Regions from separate parts of the Streptomyces cyanogenus genome, predicted to be linked through region 3. Evidence: riboswitches for the same ligand, from Rfam matches in the RefSeq annotation. Region 3 holds a riboswitch; each other region holds the start of a gene.
The links. Region 3 has a riboswitch for cobalamin ahead of S1361_RS10150 (cobalamin biosynthesis protein). Riboswitches for the same ligand answer to the same signal wherever they lie in the genome.
Positions count from the first base shown of each region.

Region 1 (4,932 bases), 1.3 Mb from region 3:
ACCGAAGATCCTCCGGTAGGCGTCCATGGCCCCGTACATGTCCTTGCTCAGGCGCGGATCGGACAGGGCGGCCCGGGCGTCGTCGTACCGGGTGATCAGGTACGTGTCGTTGCCGTGCGGCGGTCTCATGGGGCAGACGGGTGCCGCTGTCCGCAGATGGGCGTAGACCGCGTGCGGGTCGCGCCGGAATTCCGGGGTGCACCGCTCGGCTGCGGTGACGGCCTCTTGCGTGGTGGTCACGGACGACTCCTGAGGTCGAAGAGGGCTTGGGCGTTGCCGCCGAGGATGAGCCGCTGGGCCGCCGCGTCGACCGGCAGCTTCTCGACCATGTGGACGAAGTCCTCCAGCGGCGCGGCCATCGGCGGCGAGTCGGTGCCGAACAGCATCCGTTCGGGGCCCAGCACTTCGGCGTTCAGGCTCAGGTGCGCGGGACTGAACGGGCTGGTGTCGACGTACATGCGCCGCAGGGCCGCGGCCGGGTCGGCCGAGGGCCGCAGGGTCGCCGGCCCGTCCGCCGAGGGTCCCTCGGCCGTGGGCTGCCCGGGCGCGGGCCGCTCCGCGGCGGCCGGCGGGGCGGAGGCCGCCCCGGGCCGCCCGGAGGGCGGCGCGCCCCCGGCCCAGTGCCGGGGGCGCGCCGCCGTCTGCAGGCGCTCCGGCAGCAGCGCCATCGCGCCGCCGCCGGTGGCGCCGATCAGCCGCAGACCGGGGTACTTGTCCAGCCATCCCGCGAACGCGATCATGGCCATGCCCAGGGTGACGTCGCCGAAGCGGCCGATCTGCTCGACGAAGCCGATCCCGTCGACCCGTTCCGTGCCGACCGGTTCGGCCGGGGCGTGCACCAGCACCGGCACCCCCGCCTCCGCGGCCAGCGCGAAGAAGGAGTCGGCGCGCGGCGAGCCGAGCAGCTCCCCGTGGACACTGGACGTGGTGATCAGGCCGACGAAGGCGGGGTCCGCCAGGGTCTCCCGCACCCCTTCGAGGTGGTCGTCGTCGCCGAACGGGTTGGCGTAGACGTATCCGCGCAACTGGTCCGGGAACCTGCGGATCAGCCCCGACATCCAGGCGTGGAAACCGCGCAGCCGGTCGCGTGGTTGCGCGTAGTTGTCGACGCCCGGTACCCGTGCCATCGCGCCGGCCCCGACGGGGCTGCCGATGATGGTCAGGTCGATGCCGGCCTCGGCGCGAGCGGCGAGCATGCCGTCGACGTCGGTCAGGCTCGGGGGCATGGGGAAGCGCTTGGCCGCCTCCGGTGGGGACAGATGCCCGTGGATGTCGATGATCACGTGTCGGTTTCCGGTTTCGGTGCGAGTGCGCGGGTGACCGCGGCACAGTCCTGGTCGCCCAGTCCTTGCTCGGTGGCGCGGACGTGGGTCTCCGCCGCGGCGGTCGCCAGCGGCAGGCTCAGGCCGACTGCTGCTGCCTGCTTGGAAGCGAGCATGAGGTCTTTCGCCATCAACCGCAGCCGGAAGTCCGGCTCCTCGAAGCGACCGGAGGCCAGGCGCCGCGACTTGAACGCCATGACCGGTGAGGCGAACCCGCTGCCCGCGATGGTCCGGAGAACCAGCTCCCGTTCGAGGCCGCAGGCCTCCGCCAGCGCGGTGGCCTCGGCCATGGCCTGCACCTCTATGCCCATCAGCAGGTTGAGGAGCAGTTTCATCCGCATGCCGGACCCCAGTGCGCCCAGATGGACCACTTCCTTGCCCAGCGCGTCCAGCAGCGGGCGGGCGGTCTCGAACGCACGCTGCTCGCCGCCGGCGAACAGCCGCAGCTCTCCGTCGCGGGCGTGGTCGCGGTTGCCGAGCATCCCGACGTCCAGGACCGCCGGGAACTCGCCGGCGATCTGCACGACCTCGTCCGGGGCGACGGTGCTGGCGCAGATCAGCAGGCCGGGGTACGGGCCCTCGGCCAGCACGCCACCCGGTCCGTGCAGCACCGCGCCGAGGGCCTGGCCGTCGGCCACGACGCACAGGGCTGCGCTCGTGCCCGCGACGGCGTCGGCGGGGTTGGCGGCGGCGTAGGCGCCCGCCTCGGCGAGCGGGGCGGCGCGCTCCGGGGTACGGTTCCAGACCCGGACCTGTACCCCCTGGTCGAGGAGGCGGCCGGCCAGGCCGGCGCCCATCGTGCCGAGGCCGAGGACGGCGACGGGGCCGCGCACGGGGGGCGTCATGACGCCACCCCCTTGGTCTCCTTGACCACCCGGAACCGCATCGACTGCCGCTGGTCGACGAACTGACGCAGCGGGGCCACCAACTCCTGGTGCTCCTCGCTCTGCTGCCAGGCGAAGAAGTCCTCGGCGGTCCGCCATTCGCTGGTGATCACCCACTGGCGGGAGTCGTCGACGGGTTCGCCGAGCCGCTCGATGATGTGTCCGGGGGTGCTGGACACGGACTTCCGGAGGTGCTCGTACAGATCCAGGAAGCCCTGTTCGCCGCCCTCGATCACGCGGACCGCGAAAACCACGCTCAGCTTGTCGGCCGATCGGCCGTTGTCGTTGGCGCCCATGTCTCCTCCTGTGTGAGAGCCGGACGGACACGACACCAACGGACTCATGTCCCTCGTACGGCTGCAACTCCGAATGGGGCACGGCCCAGTCGTGACAAGGGGTGCACGCTCCGTCATTAGTCATTTCGGGTGACTTGCGGCCCCGGCGTGCGCAGTTCGCGCGGGCACCCCTCGTCCCGGAGCCGGCACACACGATCAGGCGAACTTCGTTCCGGTGCCCCTCCTGCCGAATGGCGCCCGTGCCACCGGAGACTCTTGCCATTAGAATTCAGTTGCACATCATTCGCAATAATGGCGGAGGACGTTGGACATGGCGCTGTACACGCTCCCGGAGCTTCCTTATGACTACTCGGCGCTCGCGCCGGTGATCAGCCCGGAGATCATCGAGCTGCACCACGACAAGCACCACGCGGCCTATGTGAAGGGCGCGAACGACGCCGTGGAGCAACTCGCCGAGGCACGGGACAAGGAGGCCTGGGGCTCGATCAACGGCCTGGAGAAGAACCTGGCCTTCCACCTCTCCGGGCACATCCTGCACAGCATCTACTGGCAGAACATGACCGGCCCGAAGGGCGGCGGCGGCGAGCCCCTGGCCGCCGACGGCGTGGGCGAGCTGGCCGAGGCGATCAAGGAGTCCTTCGGCTCCTTCGCCGCCTTCAGGACCCAGCTGTCCAAGGCTGCGGCCACCACGCAGGGTTCGGGCTGGGGTGTCCTCGCCCACGAGCCGCTGAGCGGACGCCTGATCGTGGAGCAGGTCTACGACCACCAGGGCAACGTCGGCCAGGGCTCCACCCCGATCCTGGTCTTCGACGCCTGGGAGCACGCCTTCTACCTCCAGTACAAGAACCAGAAGGTGGACTTCATCGAGGCCATGTGGCAGGTCGTCGACTGGCAGGACGTGGCCCGTCGTCACCAGGCCGCCAAGTCCCGCACGGATCCGCTGCTGCTCGCCCCGTGACGGCGTGGTCCCGCAGGTGCCCCGACCGTGATCGTCCTCTCCACCGCTCACGACGCGCGAGCAACTCCCGCGGGCACACCCCCCGCGGGAGTCCCGGCGCACGGCGGCCGGGTGACGGGCCGTCGGCGGTGATGACATGATGACCGGCGACACAAGGCGACGGCGGTCCGAGGAAGCCGGTGCGAATCCGGCGCGGTCCCGCCACTGTGACCGGCGAGCGAGTCCCGGCAGGCCACCTCCCCCGAGCGGGGCGGGAAGGCGGGACGGGCGGCGACCCGGGAGCCAGGAGACTCACGCGGTCGCCTCCTCAGGCGACACCGGGGCGGATCTCCCCGGGAGAGGGGAGCGGTGCGCTGTGCCCGAGAGGCCGACGGAACACGGAGCGGGCGGACCGGTGCCGTGCCGGGTCGTCGTGTGCCGGGACTGCTGCTGCGGCAGCCCCAAGGTGACGGGCGATCACGCGGCGCAGACCGCGCGGCTGCGGGCGCAGGTGCCCGTGCGCATCTCCGACTGCCTCGACGTGTGCGACCAGGCCAACGTCATCGTCGTACAGCCTTCCACCGCCGGCCGGGCCGCCGGCGCCCGACCGGTCTGGCTCGGGCTGGTCAACGACCCGGAGGCGACCGAGGACATCGTCACCTGGGTACGCGCCGGTGGCCCCGGCGTGGCTCCCCGGCCGGACATCCTCGACCTGTACGCCTTCACCCCACCGCGCCGGCGCGCGGAACCCTGAACGGGGCCGGCCGTATCGCGCCACCGCCGCCCCACCGGGCGCACGGTCGTCCACTCGGCACGAGACGAGGATCACGTCGGTCGGAGGCGGTCTTGGCGGGGCGCCGGACACGCGGTACGGTCTGTCCGATATCGACGACGGCATGACGGAAGCCGGTGAGAATCCGGAACGGTCGCGCCACTGTATGCGGGCCCCGCAAGGGCGTTCGCGAGTCAGACCCGGGGCCGTCGTCCTGTGCACCACCGAGATGGGACGCGAATTCCCAGAGGAGGTTCTGCCATGGCGCAGACCGTCGCCCAGCCGACAGCCACCACTCCCGCCATCCCCGCCAAGCTGCCGCTGAAGGCGATCGCTCCCTGGGCGGTCTTCTTCGGCATCCTCATGCTGGTCCTGCTCTACTTCGTCGGCGCCGAGCAGGGCGCCACCTCCGTGTTCAACGGCACGGACGTCCACGAGTGGGTGCACGACGCCCGCCATCTGCTCGGTTTCCCCTGCCACTGACGCGAGGGGACACCGCCCGCCCATGAATTCCGCAACCGTACGGAACCTCCTCGTACGGGGCATGCTCGCCGGCCTCGCGGCCGGCGTGCTCGCCCTGATCGCGGCCTATCTCCTCGGCGAGCCGAGCGTCGACAAGGCGATCGGCTTCGAGGAGGCCCACTCCCACGAGCACGAGATGGAAGTCGTCTCCCGCTCCCTCCAGTCCACCGCGGGCCTCGCCACCGGCGTCCTCGTCTAC
Region 1 is NZ_CP071839.1:941,959-946,890, reverse strand. It holds gene S1361_RS04295 (cytochrome P450 family protein) at 1-240, opposite strand, end outside; gene S1361_RS04290 (amidohydrolase family protein) at 237-1,283, opposite strand; gene S1361_RS04285 (NAD(P)-dependent oxidoreductase) at 1,280-2,167, opposite strand; gene S1361_RS04280 (antibiotic biosynthesis monooxygenase family protein) at 2,164-2,502, opposite strand; gene S1361_RS04275 (superoxide dismutase) at 2,813-3,460, shown strand; cobalamin riboswitch at 3,631-3,752, shown strand; gene S1361_RS04270 ((2Fe-2S) ferredoxin domain-containing protein) at 3,816-4,193, shown strand; gene S1361_RS04265 (CbtB domain-containing protein) at 4,473-4,694, shown strand; gene S1361_RS04260 (CbtA family protein) at 4,717-4,932, shown strand, end outside.
Region 1: another riboswitch for cobalamin. It lies ahead of S1361_RS04270 ((2Fe-2S) ferredoxin domain-containing protein); the one in region 3 lies ahead of S1361_RS10150 (cobalamin biosynthesis protein).

Region 2 (4,932 bases), 2.4 Mb from region 3:
TCCCTCACCGAGGAGACCCGGATGACCGACCAGAGGAACGACCGGAAGGGCGGGCAGCGGCCCGACCACCGCCGGCTCGGCCGCGAGCTGAACCTCTTCGACACCGACCCGCTGATGGGCGCCGGACTGCCGTACTGGCTGCCCGACGGGGCCGTGGTCCGGCACACCCTGGAGGAGTACGTCCGGGACGCCGAACGCCGGGCTGGCTACCGGCACGTCTACTCGCCCGCCCTCGGCAAACGCGAGCTGTACGAGATCTCCGGGCACTGGGACCACTACCGCGACGACATGTACCCGCCGATGCCGCTCGGCGCCGAGGAGGTCGTCCTGCGCCCCAGCCTCTGCCCCCACCACGCCCTGATCTACCGCTCCCGCTCCCGCAGCCACCGCGAACTGCCGCTGCGCATCGCCGAACTCGGCGCCATGCACCGGGCCGAACCGTCCGGCGTGCTGGGCGGCCTGACCCGGGTCCGCGCCATCCACCTCAACGACGCGCACATCTTCTGCACCCCGGACCAGGCGGTCGACGAGGCCCGCGCTGCCCTGGAGCTGATCGCCCGCGCCTACGCCGACCTCGGCATCGAGGCCGTACGCCACCGCCTCTCGCTGCCCGGCCCGGGCGGCAAGTACGTCGCCGGCCCCGAGCTGTGGCGCCGGGCGACCGACCTGCTGCGGGAGGTCCTCGCCGAGGCCGGGGTGGCGTACGAGGAGGCGGCGGGCGAGGCCGCGTTCTACGGCCCGAAGATCGACGTGCAGATCACCGACCCGGCGGGCCGCGAGTCCACCCTGTCCACCGTGCAGATCGACTTCCACCAGCCCGCCCGCTTCGGCCTGCACTACATCGGCGCCGACGGCGCGAAGCACCGGCCGGTGATGGTCCACCGCAGCATCATCGGCAGCGTCGAACGCGCCGTCGCCCACCTCCTCGAAGCCCACGCCGGCGCGTTCCCGGCCTGGCTCGCCCCCGTCCAGCTCGCGGTGCTGCCGGTCGCCGGGGAACACGTCGAAGCGGCCGCGGCGCTCGTCCGGGGGGCGCACGCGCTCGGCCTGCGCGCCGAACTCGCCGGACCGGAGGAGGGCACCCTGGGTGCCAGGGTCCGCGCGGCCCGCCTGGTGCCGTACCAGGCGGTGATCGGCGCCCGGGAGGCCGGCGCCGGGCTGGCCGCCGTACGCCTGCGGGACGGCCGCCGCCCCGGGGCGCTGCCGGTGCCCGACCTGCTGCGCCGGATCACCGAACGGGTGGCGGCACGCGGCCCCGCGCTGTGGGACTGACGGGCCCGCCGGGCCTTGCGGGGGATGCCCGCAGCCCTGGGCCGAGCCGCGGCCCGGCTGCGGGACCGGTCGCGGCGGCCCGGCCTGATCTATCGTCGGCACAACGGAAGGAGTCCGCCGTGACCGGTCAGCCCATCCCCGTGATCATCGACTGCGACACCGGGGTCGACGACGCCCTGGCCCTGCTGTTCGCCGTGCGCCACCCGGGACTCGACCTGCGGGCGGTGACCTGCGTGGCCGGGAACACCGACGTGGACGGGGTGGTCCGCAACACCCTCACCGTGCTGGAACAGGCGGGCGCCCCCGACATCCCGGTGGCGCGCGGCGCCGAGCGGCCGCTGCTGGAGCCCGCCCGCCCGGCCCCGGTGCACGGCGCCGACGGCATGGGCGACCTGGGCCTGCCCGCGCCCGCCCGGACCGCGGTGGCCGTCGACGCCGTCACCCTGCTGCACCGCGAGATCCTCGCCTCCCCGCGCCCGGTCACCCTCGTCCCGACCGCGCCGCTGACGAACATCGCACTGCTGCTGCGCACCCACCCGGAGGTGACCCGGAACATCGAGCGGATCGTGTTCATGGGCGGGGCGGTGAGCACCGGGAACGCCACCCCGGTCGCGGAGTTCAACGTCTGGCACGACCCGGAGGCCGCGGCGATCCTGCTCACCGCCGGGGTGCCGATCACCATGTACGGCCTGGACGTGTTCCGGCAGGTCGTCGTGGACAGCGCCGAGGTGCACCGGCTGCGCACCAGCGCCGAGCCCGGCACCCGCCTGGCCGGCGAACTGCTCGCGCACCGGCCGGCCCACCAGGGCGAGCCGCCGGAGGCGGAGGAGGCGGGCGGTCTCGGCGACGCCGGCGCGGTGTGCGCGGTCGCCGACCCGGCGGGCATCACCACCCGCCTCCTCCCGGTCGAGGTCTCCCTCGCCCCCGGCCCGACCCGCGGCCAGACCGTCGTCGACCGCCGCCCCCGCCTGGGCGAGTCCGAGCTCCACGAGGGCGGCCGCGAACGGGCCCTGGTGGACGTGGCCCTGGAGGTCGACGCGGACCGGTACGTGAAGCTCTACCTGGAGACGGTGCGCCGCTGACTACTCGGCGGCGGTGGCGGAGGCCGTCCAGCGCTCCTCGACCCGGGCCAGCCGCCAGTACGCAAGTGCCGCCGCCCACACCACCACGAACAGGCCGACGATGAGGTAGCCGACGTTGTCCAGGTCGAGGCCGGCGATCCAGCCGGTGACGTCGTCGTGCAGGCCGAACTTCTCGTGCAGGACGCCGACCAGTTCGATGGTGCCGATGAGGAAGGCCACGGCGATGGACAGGCCGGTGATGGCGAGGTTGTAGAAGACCTTGCGGACCGGGTTGGAGAACGCCCACTGGTAGGCGAAGTTCATGAACGTGCCGTCGAGCGTGTCGAACAGGCTCATTCCGGCGGCGAAGAGCAGGGGCAGGCAGAGGATCGCGTACCAGGGCAGCCCGGCCGCCGCGCCCGAGCCCGCCATCACCATCAGCGTCACCTCGGTGGCCGTGTCGAAGCCGAGCCCGAACAGGAAGCCCAGCGGGTACATCTGCCCCGGGCGCGACACGGACCTGGTGAGCCGGCCGAGCACGCGGTTCATGAACCCCCGTGAGTCCAGGTGCTGCTCCAGCTCCTTCTCGTCGTACGCCCCCGCGCGCATCGCCCGGAACACCTTGAGGATGCCGACCAGGGCGACCAGGTTCAGGGCGGCGATGAGATACAGGAACGTCCCGGAGACCGCCGTACCGAGGAAGCCCAGCACCTGGTGGGTGGTGGACCCCTCGTCCGTCACCTTTCCCGCCAGCGAGGTGCCGCCCGCGATGAGCAGCGCCAGCAGCACGACGACACTGGAGTGCCCCAGCGCGAACCAGAACCCCACCGACACCGGCCGCTTGCCGTCGGCCATCAGCTTGCGGGTGGTGTTGTCGATCGCGGCGATGTGGTCGGCGTCGAACGCGTGCCGCATGCCGAGGGTGTAGGCGGTGACACCGAGGCCCACCCCGAACACGTCGGTCCCCACCTGGTAGTGGCGGGGGGCGACCAGGAGGTACAGGATGCCGAAGGCGACGACGTGCAGGGCGACGATCACCGCCATCAGCCCCACCGTCTTGACGGTGTCCTCGCGTCGCCAGCGGAAGGACGCGGCATCGGCCATCGGGTTCACGCTCCAGCACCTCGTGGATCACTTCGTGACGCGCCGTGGCCGGTCTCCTGGCTTACGGGTGCACACGCCCGCCGCCCCTGCCTTCCCGGTCGTACGACCAGTGGCCCGGCGCATGCCGGACGGAACGGGAACTCCCCGATCACAGTGGCGAGGGCCGCGTCGACTTCCCATCGACTTCCCGAACACCACGGCCCGCCCACCGTAGGCGGGCACGCGGTTTCCTGCATAGCCGCGCACCGGCGCGGGTCGGCAAGATCACAAAGGCGGTGCGCCCTTCGCCGGCCCGGGCGCGTGGCGCCGTAGCGCGCGTTCCCTTTCCGGGCAAGGTGGACGGGGTACAGATTCCGTACCGTCGTCCGTCTCCCTGGGAGCCCGTATGGCAGACCTCTCGCCGGACCTCTCGTCCAGGAACCCCGACTGGTGGCGGCAGGCCGTCATCTACCAGGTCTATCCGCGCAGTTTCGCCGACGCCGACGGTGACGGGCTCGGTGACCTGCGGGGCATCGCCGAGCGGATGGACCACGTGGCCGCGCTCGGCGTGGACGCCCTGTGGCTGAGCCCCTTCTACCCCTCCGAACTCGCCGACGGCGGCTACGACGTCATCGACCCGCGCGGGGTCGACGAGCGCCTCGGCACGCTGGACGACTTCGACGCCGTGGTCGCCGAGGCGCACCGGCTCGGGCTCAAGGTCGTCGTGGACATCGTCCCCAACCACACCTCACACCTGCACCCCTGGTTCCAGGAGGCGCTGCGCGCCGGGCCCGGCTCGGCCGCCCGGGAGCGCTACGTCTTCCGGCCGGGGCGCGGGGCGCACGGCGAACTGCCGCCCAGCGACTGGCAGTCGGTGTTCGGCGGCAGCGCCTGGCGGCGGGTGCCGGACGGGGAGTGGTACCTGCACCTCTTCGCACCGGAGCAGCCCGACCTCAACTGGGAGAACGAGGAGGTCCGCGCCGACTTCCGCACCACCCTGCGGTTCTGGTCGGACCGGGGTGTGGACGGTTTCCGCGTCGACGTCGCCCACGGCCTGGCCAAGGACCTCACCGAGCCGCTGCGGGACGTCGGCGACATCGGTGCGACCGGCGAGGAGGCGCTGCCCCGGGTGGCGCCGGGCAGCCACCCGTACTGGGACCGCGACGAGGTCCACGAGATCTACCGCGACTGGCGCAAGGTCCTCGACGCCTACAGTCCGCCCCGCACGGCCGTCGCCGAGGCCTGGGTGCCGGGCGCCCGCCGCGCCCTGTACGCCCGCCCGGACGAGCTGGGCCAGGCGTTCAACTTCGAGTACCTGGAGACGCGCTGGGACGCCGAGGAACTGCGGGACGTCATCACCGCCTCGCTGGCCACGGCCCGGACCGCCGGTGCCTCCGCGACCTGGGTGCTGTCCAACCACGACGTCGTACGGCACGCCTCCCGGCTCATGCTGCCGCCCGGCACCGACCCGGCCGCCTGGCTGCTCTCCCACGGCACCGCGCCCGCGGTCGACCCG
Region 2 is NZ_CP071839.1:4,650,140-4,655,071, forward strand. It holds gene thrS (threonine--tRNA ligase) at 22-1,272, shown strand; gene S1361_RS20900 (nucleoside hydrolase) at 1,392-2,354, shown strand; gene nicT (Nickel transporter NicT) at 2,355-3,437, opposite strand; cobalamin riboswitch at 3,467-3,651, opposite strand; gene S1361_RS20910 (glycoside hydrolase family 13 protein) at 3,823-4,932, shown strand, end outside.
Region 2: another riboswitch for cobalamin. It lies ahead of nicT (Nickel transporter NicT); the one in region 3 lies ahead of S1361_RS10150 (cobalamin biosynthesis protein).

Region 3 (4,932 bases):
CGCCAGCGCGTCCACGTCGGTGAAGTTGGACATCAGCGGGATCGCGCACACGGCGACTCGCAGCACGTCCTCACCGACCGGGGGAGCGACCGCGGACTCGCGGACCGTGCCCCGCAGCGACACCCTCAGCCCGTCCTCCTCGTCGATGCCGAGCCCGTGCCGGAAGGGCAGCACGCCGTACGTCCGCCGTCCGGTGAGGTCCCGGAGCATGTCCAGGCCGGGCTCCAGCAGGGAGACGTCGCCGCGGAACTTGTTCACCAGGAAACCGGCGACCAGCTCCTGGTCCTCCGGCGAGAGCAGGGCGACCGTGCCGAAGAAGGACGCGAAGACACCCCCGCGGTCGATGTCGCCGACGACGAGCACGGGCAGCCGCGCGTTCCGCGCGATCCCCATGTTGACGATGTCGGTCCGCCGCAGGTTGATCTCGGCCGGACTGCCCGCCCCCTCACAGATCACCGCGTCATACGTGCCCCGCAACTCGGCCAGGCAGTCCAGCACCGTGCCCAGCAGCCGCTGCTGGCGCCCCCCGTGGTACCCGCGCGCGCTCAGCTCGCCCACCGGCTTGCCGAGCAGCACCACCTGGCTGCTCTGTTCGCCGCCGGGCTTGAGCAGCACCGGGTTCATCAGCGCGGTCGGCTCGATCCGGCAGGCCTGGGCCTGCATCGCCTGCGCCCGGCCGATCTCGGCGCCCTCGCGCGTCACGAACGAATTGAGGGACATGTTCTGCGCCTTGAACGGCGCGACCTTCACCCCCTGGCGGACCAGCCAGCGGCAGATGCCGGCCGTCACGACGCTCTTGCCGGCGTCGGAGGTGGTGCCGGCGACGAGGAGACCACCGTTCACTTCCCGCGTCCTTTCAGGAGTCGGCGCGCGGCGAGCGTGCCGCCGAGGGCGAGCAGGCCGACGCGGCGGGAGAGCCGTACGGCCCGGTCGATGTCGGTGACCCGGACCGGCCGTCCGGTGGCGCCGTTGAGCACCGGGCGGTGCTCGACCCGGCCGCCGTAGGAGAGCGTCCCGCCCAGGCGGACGCCGAGGGCGCCCGCGAAGGAGGCCTCCACGGGCCCGGCGTTGGGGCTGGGGTGCTTGCGCGCGTCCGCCTTCCAGGCGCGCAGGGCCCCCCGCGGATCCGGTCCGGCCGCGGCGGCGAGTACGGCGGTCAGCCGGGCCCCCGGCCAGCCGGCGACGTCGTCGAGGCGGGCGGAAGCCCAGCCGAAGCGCCGGAAGCGGGCGGACCTGTGACCCACCATCGCGTCCAGCGTGTTGACCGCCCGGAACCCGAGGAGCCCCGGAACTCCGGCCACCGCGCCCCACACGAGGGCGCCGACGACGGCGTCGGAGGTGTTCTCGGCCACCGATTCGACCACGGCCCGGGCGATGCCGTCGGCGTCCAGCGCCTGCGGGTCCCGGCCGCACAGATGGGGCAGCCGCGCCCGGGCCGCCTCGACGTCCCCGGACTCCAGGGCACGCCCGATGGTGCGGGCCTCCCGGGCGAGCGAGGTGCCGCCCACGACGGCCCAGGTGGCGGCGGCGGTCAGCGCGACGGAGGCGGTACGGGAGGGGCGCACGGCACATGAGGCCAGTGCGCCGAGCGCGACGGCGCCACCGGCGCACACGGCGGTGTGCAGGGCGCCCCAGCCGCGGTGGTCGTGCCACAACGCGCCTTCCACGGCGCCCGCCGCCCGGCCGAACGCGGCGACGGGATGCCCGCGGCGCGGATCGCCGAGAAGCAGGTCCCCGAGAACGCCGGCGGCGGCGCCGTACGCGTATGTGCGATCGGCACCCATCGGCTCAGCCGGCCGTGGGGACAGGAACGGGCCTGGTACTGGTCCTCGATCGGCAGCCGAGCATGGCGATATGTGTCCTCACTCAGGGTGTCCGCGCCCTGGTTCGACGTGAATCGGCGGTGAGAGTTCCTGGCTCCCGGGGTTCTTCCCCGGTGACAGTGGCGGGACCGCGCCGGATTCGCACCGGCTTCCTCTCCTGCCGCCGTACATGGCCTGGGCAGTCCACCACGGGCCCGGAACGGCAGTCAACTTGCCTTTGACCTGGGACGCCGGACTGTGCTGAGGCCCACATCGCCGGCACGCGGGACGGCGCCGGACGACCGGATCGCGTCGAAATCCCCTCGCCGGGAGGCAACTCGACGGCCGGCTTCGTCCACGCGGACGGCTCCGGAGCACCGCGGACATGCGTCAGCCCTGCCGGTCCCGCTGGAGCGGTGAACCGGCAGGGCCGACGTGGTGGATCAGGCCGTCAGGGCTTGGCGACGATCAGGTAGATGCCGTACGCCACCGCCGCGGCACAGGCCGCGAAGCAGACGTACGCACCGGTCACGGCCAGCGCGGCCGACCCGCCCTGGGCCGCGGCCTTCTCGCGGCGGGACAGGCCGTTGACGCCGAGGGTGAACAGGGCCACCAGGCCCACCGTGAACGCGAGGCTGACGCCGAAGACGGAGCCGAGGGCCGCCCAGTCGATCTTCATGGGGATGCTTCCTTCAGTAACCGTGTGCTCGGGGTCAGACCGCGGCGGCCGGCGGGGCGGCCGGGGCGGGGGCCGGCTCGGTGGCCGGGGCCGGGATGGTGGCCGTCAGGTCCTCGGTGACCGTGCCCGTGGGGGGCGGGGTCACGGCGGCGATGGCGGCGGTGACCACACCGGCCGGCTCGCCGGTCTCCTCGACCACGTTGGTGTGGTCGACGACCTCGCGGCGGGAGATCTTCCAGATAGCGGCGCTCCCGGCGACGAGGAAGACGGCGACGGCGGCGGTGCCCCAGTCACCCAGGCCGGTGACCGACTCGGCACCCGCGCCGACCAGCGCGGCGGCCGGCAGGGTGAGCGCCCAGGCGACGAACATGCGGGTCGCGGTGGACCAGCGGACCACACCGCCCTTGCGGCCGAGGCCCGCGCCCATCACCGAGCCGGAGACGACGTGCGTGGTGGAGAGGGAGAAGCCGAGGTGCGAGGAGGCCAGGATGGCGGTCGCGGCGCTGGTCTGCGCGGCGAAGCCCTGGCGCGGCTCCAGGTCGGTCAGGCCCTTGCCCATGGTGCGGATGATGCGCCAGCCGCCGATGTAGGTGCCGAGCGCGATGGCCAGGCCGGCGGAGAGGATCACCCAGGTGGGAGGGTTGGAGCCGGGGGCGAGGGAGCCGCCGGCCACCAGGGCGAGGGTGATGATGCCCATCGTCTTCTGGGCGTCGTTGGTGCCGTGGGCCAGGGAGACCAGGCCGGCGGAGGCGATCTGGCCGACGCGGTAGCCCTTGCGGGTGGCCTCGCCGTCCGCGCCGCCGCCGATGCCGTAGGAGAACCGGGTGGCCAGCAGCGAGGCCAGGCCCGCCACGATCGGCGCGGCGACGGCCGGCAGCAGCACCTTGGTGACCAGGACGTCACCGTGGACGGCGCCGAAGCCGGCGGAGGCGACGGTGGCGCCGACCAGGCCGCCCATCAGGGCGTGCGAGGAGCTGGAGGGCAGGCCCACCAGCCAGGTCAGCAGGTTCCAGAGGATCGCGCCGACCAGGGCGGCGAAGATGACCTCGGGACGGATGCCGGTCTCGTCGACGAGACCCTTGGAGATCGTGTTCGCGACCTCCACGGAGAGGAAGGCGCCCACAAGATTGAGGACGGCGGACATGGCCACCGCGATCTTCGGCTTCAGAGCGCCTGTGGAGATGGTGGTGGCCATCGCGTTCGCGGTGTCGTGGAAACCGTTCGTGAAATCGAACGCGAGAGCGGTTACGACCACTATCGCGAGGATCAGCGAGAAGCTTTCCATTTACCCAGGCAATCGTTCGAGGTCATTGGCTGGTCGAACGTAGGCAACCTGGGTGAACGGAAGATGAACTGAGGCGGGCGTGAGGGTGTCAGTAACGCGCGCGAGAGATTCCGCTTGTGTCCCTCGCCCCAGGCGGCCCTTGGCTACCGGCCCCGCGCGAGGACCCGCAGCCGGCTCAGGGTGCCGTTGAAGAGATTCTGGTCACCCGGCAGCCGGCCCTTGGTGTCGTACTGCCAGAAGGTCCAGTAGCGCCAGCCGCCCGGCAGCGTCCCCGGCCGCGAGGTGCCGTGCCGGGCGATCCACAGGGGGTTCGAGGAGGAGAGGGCGCGGCTGTTCCCGGTGCACAGCTTCCACCACTGGGTCGAGGTGTAGATCACCGGACGGCGGCCGGTCTCCCGCTCGACCTCGTCGCTGAAGGACTGGATCCAGCGGACCATGCGGGCCTTGCCCAGCCCGTAGCACTTGTGTTGCGTGCTGTACGGGTTGTACTCGATGTCCAGCGCGGGCGGCAGCGTCCAGCCGTCCGCCCGCCAGGCGCCGCCGTGCGCCACGAAGTACGCGGCCTGCCGGGTGCCGGAGGACCGGTCCGGCAGGGCGAAGTGGTACGCGCCCCGCAGCAGGCCGGCCTTGCGGGCGCCGGAGTACTGCCCGGAGAAGTAGGGGTTGCGGTAGGTCGTGGACTCGGTCGCCTTGACGTACACGAACCGGGCGCCCTTCGCCGCGGCGGCGGCCCAGTCGACGTGCTTCTGGTAGGACGAGACGTCGTGCCCCCGGGGCAGCCCGGCGGGGAGCATCGACAGCCCGGCTGCCTGCGAGGTTCCGGCCTGCTGTGAGGTCTCGGCGGGCTGCGTCTGCGACCTTCCGGCCTCCTGCGACATGCCGGTCTGCTGTGACGTGCCGTCCTGCTGTGAGCTGCCGGTGTGGTGTGACGTTCCGGCTGCCTGTGTGGATCCGGCCGTCCCGGTCTGTCCTGCCGGCTCCCCGGGGCCCACCGGCCCGGCCGACGCCGGTGCGGTGCCCGCGAGGGCGAGGGCCGCCGTGGCTGCCGCGAGGACACCGGCGCGGCGGCGGACGAGGGTGCGTTCACGGGCCATGCGTCTCCCCGGGGTGGCGGACGACCGCGGGCGGTGGCGATCGTCCCGTGGGCAAGAGAGGCCATTGAAGGC
Region 3 is NZ_CP071839.1:2,274,030-2,278,961, reverse strand. It holds gene S1361_RS10155 (cobyric acid synthase) at 1-843, opposite strand, end outside; gene S1361_RS10150 (cobalamin biosynthesis protein) at 840-1,784, opposite strand; cobalamin riboswitch at 1,889-2,026, opposite strand; gene S1361_RS10145 (hypothetical protein) at 2,254-2,481, opposite strand; gene S1361_RS10140 (inorganic phosphate transporter) at 2,516-3,766, opposite strand; gene S1361_RS10135 (lysozyme) at 3,910-4,860, opposite strand.

Region 4 (4,932 bases), 3.5 Mb from region 3:
GCTCGGCGGTCTGGTTGGCGGTGCGGTTGGCGGCGTCCTTGAAGGTCATCCAGCCGTTGCCGGTCTGCGCGAGGGTGCGCATCATCCGGCCGTACAGCTCCCGTGCGGGAAGGGTCTTCCTGGCCAGGCCGGCGGCCTCGGCCTTGCGGTAGGCGGCGTCGAACTCCTCGCCCCACAGGTCGACCAGCTCGGGGACGTCGGCGGGGGAGAACAGCGACCACTGCGCGTCGGCGTTGACCCGGCGCATGAACTCGTCCGGGACCCAGTGGGCGAGGTTGAGGTTGTGGGTGCGGCGGGCGTCCTCGCCGGTGTTGTCCCGCAGTTCCAGGAACTCCTCGATGTCGGAGTGCCAGGTCTCCAGGTAGACCGCGGCGGCGCCCTTGCGCCGGCCGCCCTGGTTCACCGCGGCCACGGACGCGTCCAGGGTCTTCAGGAACGGCACGATGCCGTTGGAGTGCCCGTTCGTCCCCCGGATCAGCGAACCCCGCGAGCGGATACGGGAGTACGACAGCCCGATGCCGCCGGCGTGCTTCGACAGGCGGGCCACCTGGTGGTAGCGGTCGTAGATGGAGTCCAGTTCGTCCAGCGGCGAGTCCAGCAGGTAGCAGGACGACATCTGGGGGTGCCGCGTGCCGGAGTTGAACAGGGTGGGGGAGGACGGCAGGTAGTCCAGGCGGCTCATCAGGCCGTACAGGGCCGCGACCTCGTCCACCGAGCGGGGCGTGTCGTCCTCGGCGAGGCCGCTGGCCACGCGGAGCATGAAGTGCTGGGGCGTCTCGACGACCTTGCGGGTGATCGGGTGGCGCAGCAGGTAACGGCTGTAGAGGGTGCGCAGGCCGAAGTAGCCGAAGCGGTCGTCGGCCGAGGCGTCGACCAGTGCGTCGAGCCGCTCGGCGTGCAGGCGCGCGAACTCGGCGGTGCGGTCGGCGATGAGGCCCTCGCGGTGCCCGACCGCGACGGACTCGGTGAAGGACGTCACGCCCTGCGAGGCGGCCTCGTCCCGGATGGTGAGGGTCAGCAGCCGGGCGGCCAGCTTCGAGTAGGCGGGGTCCTCGGAGATCAGGCCGGCGGCCGCCTCCGTGGCCAGCTCACGCAGCTCCGCCTCGTCGGCCCGCGCGGACCGGCCGCGCAGCGCGGCGGCGGCGATCCGGCCCGGGTCGGCGTCGGGCAGGTCGGCGGTCAGCTCGGTCAGGGTCCGCAGCAGTGCGGTCCCGGGACCGTCGGTCTCCAGTTCGCTGACTGAAGCCGGGTCGGCTGGCGCGATGGTCACGTGGGGCTCTCCCTCAGCTCGGCACGGGGGCCCGGCGGAGGGCAGGAGGCAGCCACGAGCGCGCACGGCGTCGCGTCCACCGGCCCACTCCACGAGGCCCGGACGTTCGGAACCCACCCGGACCGGACGTCCGGGTGTGCTGCCGGCAGGTCGTCGGACTCAACAGGCGCGCGGATGCACGCAGGTACACCGTTGCGGGACAGTTCCGGACTCGCACCGGATTCCCCTGCGGCGACAGCGATCACGAGCATACATCTAGTGCCGGGTTCTCATGTCACCCCCAGATGTTGTGCCGGTCCGGTGTCGGGGGCCACTTGCCGGGCGGCGGCGCGGACGGTGCGTGCTTCCTGGGAAGCAGTTGCCCGCGGGGTCCCGGGTGCCGGGAAGACGGGCCTCGTGCACCAACGCCGACCGGGTCGTGCGGACCGTTGCCGTGCTCGCCGCGTTCGCCTGGGGGCGCAGGGCGGGTACACCCTGGTCTCGCGTACCACCGGGCCGGGCGGCACCACCTCGTGCGGCCGTCTCGGCGATGCCCGGGCGTACCCGCGACGAAGCCCTGCCGTTCGGTTCATCCCGGCGGCGCGGGGCGGCCGGCTGATCCGAACGACAGGGCTCGGGGCCCCGATCGAGGCGTGGGCTAGTGCGCGCTGCCCGCGGTGGCCGGCGGCAGCTCCACCTGCACCCCGGGGTCGCCCGCGTCGGCCGTGTAGTCCTGCGGCCTGGTCTCGTCGACGCCGTCGGGGGCCTTCACGGCCCTCAGGACGACGGTCAGGACCACGGTCACCAGAACGTTCAGGACGAACGCCGTCAGGCCGATGTAGCCGATCTCGCCGATGCCCGGGATCTCCTTGGCGTTGCCGCCGAAGTGCTTCTGGGTCGGCGAGGCGATGCCGTACGCGGCGGCCGTGCCGTAGATCATGCCGGCCGCCCAGCCGGCGAGCAGCGCCCAGCGGTGGAACCAGCGGGTGAACAGGCCGCCGACCAGGGCCGGGAAGGTCTGCAGGATCCAGATGCCGCCCAGCAGCTGGAAGTTGATGGCGACGGTCTTGTCCATGGTGAGGACGAAGACCAGCGCGCCGACCTTCACCAGCAGCGACACCAGCTTGGAGACCTTGGTCTCCTGCTGGGCCGTCGCGTCGGGCTTGATGAAGTCCTTGTAGATGTTGCGGGTGAAGAGGTTGGCCGCCGCGATGGACATGATCGCCGCCGGGACCAGGGCGCCGATGCCGATCGCCGCGAAGGCCACCCCGGCGAACCAGTCCGGGAACATGTCCTCGAACAGCTGCGGGATGGCCAGCTGGCCGTTGCCGACCTTCACCCCGGCCGCGATCGCCATGAAGCCCAGCAGCGCCAGCAGACCCAGCATCAGGGAGTACAGCGGCAGGATCGTGGTGTTGCGGCGGATCACCTCACGGCTCCTGGACGACAGGGTCGCGGTGATCGAGTGCGGGTACATGAACAGCGCGAGCGCGGAGCCGAGGGCCAGCGTGGCGTACGTCCACTGGTTCGCCTCCCCCGGGGCCAGCGCGCCGCGCGGCTTCCCGGTGTCCGGGTTCACCTGGCCGAGCGCGTGGCCCGCCTTGGCGAAGACGTCGTCGAACCCGCCCAGCTTGATCGGGATGTAGATGATCGCCACCGCGATGACGATGTAGATCAGCGTGTCCTTGACGAACGCGATCAGCGCGGGGGCGCGCAGGCCCGAGGAGTACGTGTACGCGGCCAGCACGCCGAAGGCGATCAGCAACGGCAGGTCCTTCACGAACCAGTTGGTGTTCTCGCCGCCGCCGACGCCCATCACGTCCAGCACGGCCTGGATGCCGACCAGTTGGAGCGCGATGTACGGCATGGTCGCCAGGATGCCGGTCACCGCCACCGCCAGCGACAGGCCCTTCGAACCGAACCGGCCGCGCACGAAGTCGGAGGTGGTGACGTACCCGTGCCGGTGCGAGACCGACCACAGGCGCGGCAGGAAGGTGAAGATCAGCGGGTACACCAGGATCGTGTACGGCACCGCGAAGAAGCCGGACGCGCCCGCCGCGTAGATCGCCGCCGGTACGGCGACGAAGGTGTACGCCGTGTACAGGTCGCCGCCGAGCAGGAACCAGGTGATCCAGGTGCCGAAGGACCGGCCGCCCAGACCCCACTCGTCCAGGGAGTGCTCGTTCTCGGCCCTGCGCCAGCGCGCGGCCAGGAAGCCCATGACCGTGACGGCCAGGAAGAAGAAGATGAAGACGCCGAGCGCGACGCCGTTGACGCCGTCCTTCACTTCGCCGCACCCCCGTTCGCACCCTTGCGGGCGCGCTGGTCACGCTGCCAGAGCTTGTACGCCAGCATGGTGAGCGCGGTGGAGATCAGCACCCAGAGCATCTGGTACCAGTAGAAGAACGGGATCCCGATGAACGCGGGGTCGGTCTTGGCGTACGAGCCGACCCAGAGCATCGCCACGAAGGGCGCGACGAGACACAGTGCGATGATCACCCGGCCCGGCGTCACCACCGGTGGTCTCACTTCAGGCGTTTCGGACATGCCACGGCTCCGTCCCCTCGCTGATCACCTGGGTAATGCGCAGGCAATCTAGGTGACGCCGTCGTGGCAGTGGAAGACCTCGTCCGCATCTCGGTATATCGATTCAGCGAACGTGCCTGGCGGTTACTCCGCGGGCCGCTTCAGCCGGGCCACGAACTTGTACCGGTCCCCGCGGTACACCGAGCGCACCCACTCCACCGGCTGGCCCTCGCGGTCCAGCGAGTGCCGGGAGAGCATCAGCATCGGCAGGCCCACGTCGGTGCCGAGCAGACCCGCCTCGCGCGGGGTGGCCAGGGAGGTCTCGATGGTCTCCTCGGCCTCGGCGAGGTGGACGTCGTAGACCTCGGCGAGCGCGGTGTACAGCGAGGTGTACTTCGCCAGCGAGCGTCTGAGCGCCGGGAAGCGCTTGGCGGACAGGTGGGTGGTCTCGATCGCCATCGGCTCGCCGTTGGCCATGCGCAGCCGCTCGATGCGCAGCACGCGCCCGCCGGGGGCGATGTCGAGCAGCTCGGCGAGCCGGTCGTCGGCGGTGATGTACCCGATGTCCAGCAGCTGCGAGGTCGGCTCCAGGCCCTGGGCGCGCATGTCCTCGGTGTAGGAGGTGAGCTGGAGGGCCTGGGAGACCTTGGGCTTGGCCACGAAGGTGCCCTTGCCCTGGATGCGTTCCAGCCGGCCCTCCACCACCAGCTCCTGCAGGGCCTGGCGCACCGTGGTGCGGGAGGTGTCGAACTCGGCGGCCAGCGTGCGCTCCGGCGGGACCGGCGTGCCCGGCGCCTGGGTCTCCGTCATGTCGAGCAGGTGCTTCTTCAAGCGGTAGTACTTGGGCACGCGCGCGGTACGGGTGGTGCCGACCTCGTTCTCCGCACTGCTGACGTCGGTGCTCATGCTCTGCCTTCCCGGCTCCGGATGCCGAAAGCGACCGACATCCCCGTCGGCCACGGCTCACATCGTGGCATGGGTTGTCGTGTCAGCACTCCACCCCGCACGCTCCGTGATCTCCTCTATATACCGTCGCACCCGTTGTTGGTCTAGTCCATCGAGCGGGTGAACGATCCCCGCACTCCTCGGCGGCGGCGCACGCCGGGCCTAGATCCCCTGCCACTCCGGCTTGTTGGCGTAGGTGTGGCGGAAGTAGT
Region 4 is NZ_CP071839.1:5,742,137-5,747,068, forward strand. It holds gene S1361_RS25965 (ribonucleoside-diphosphate reductase subunit alpha) at 1-1,270, opposite strand, end outside; cobalamin riboswitch at 1,398-1,531, opposite strand; gene mctP (monocarboxylate uptake permease MctP) at 1,908-3,536, opposite strand; gene S1361_RS25975 (DUF3311 domain-containing protein) at 3,533-3,796, opposite strand; gene S1361_RS25980 (GntR family transcriptional regulator) at 3,920-4,681, opposite strand; gene nagB (glucosamine-6-phosphate deaminase) at 4,883-4,932, opposite strand, start outside.
Region 4: another riboswitch for cobalamin. It lies ahead of S1361_RS25965 (ribonucleoside-diphosphate reductase subunit alpha); the one in region 3 lies ahead of S1361_RS10150 (cobalamin biosynthesis protein).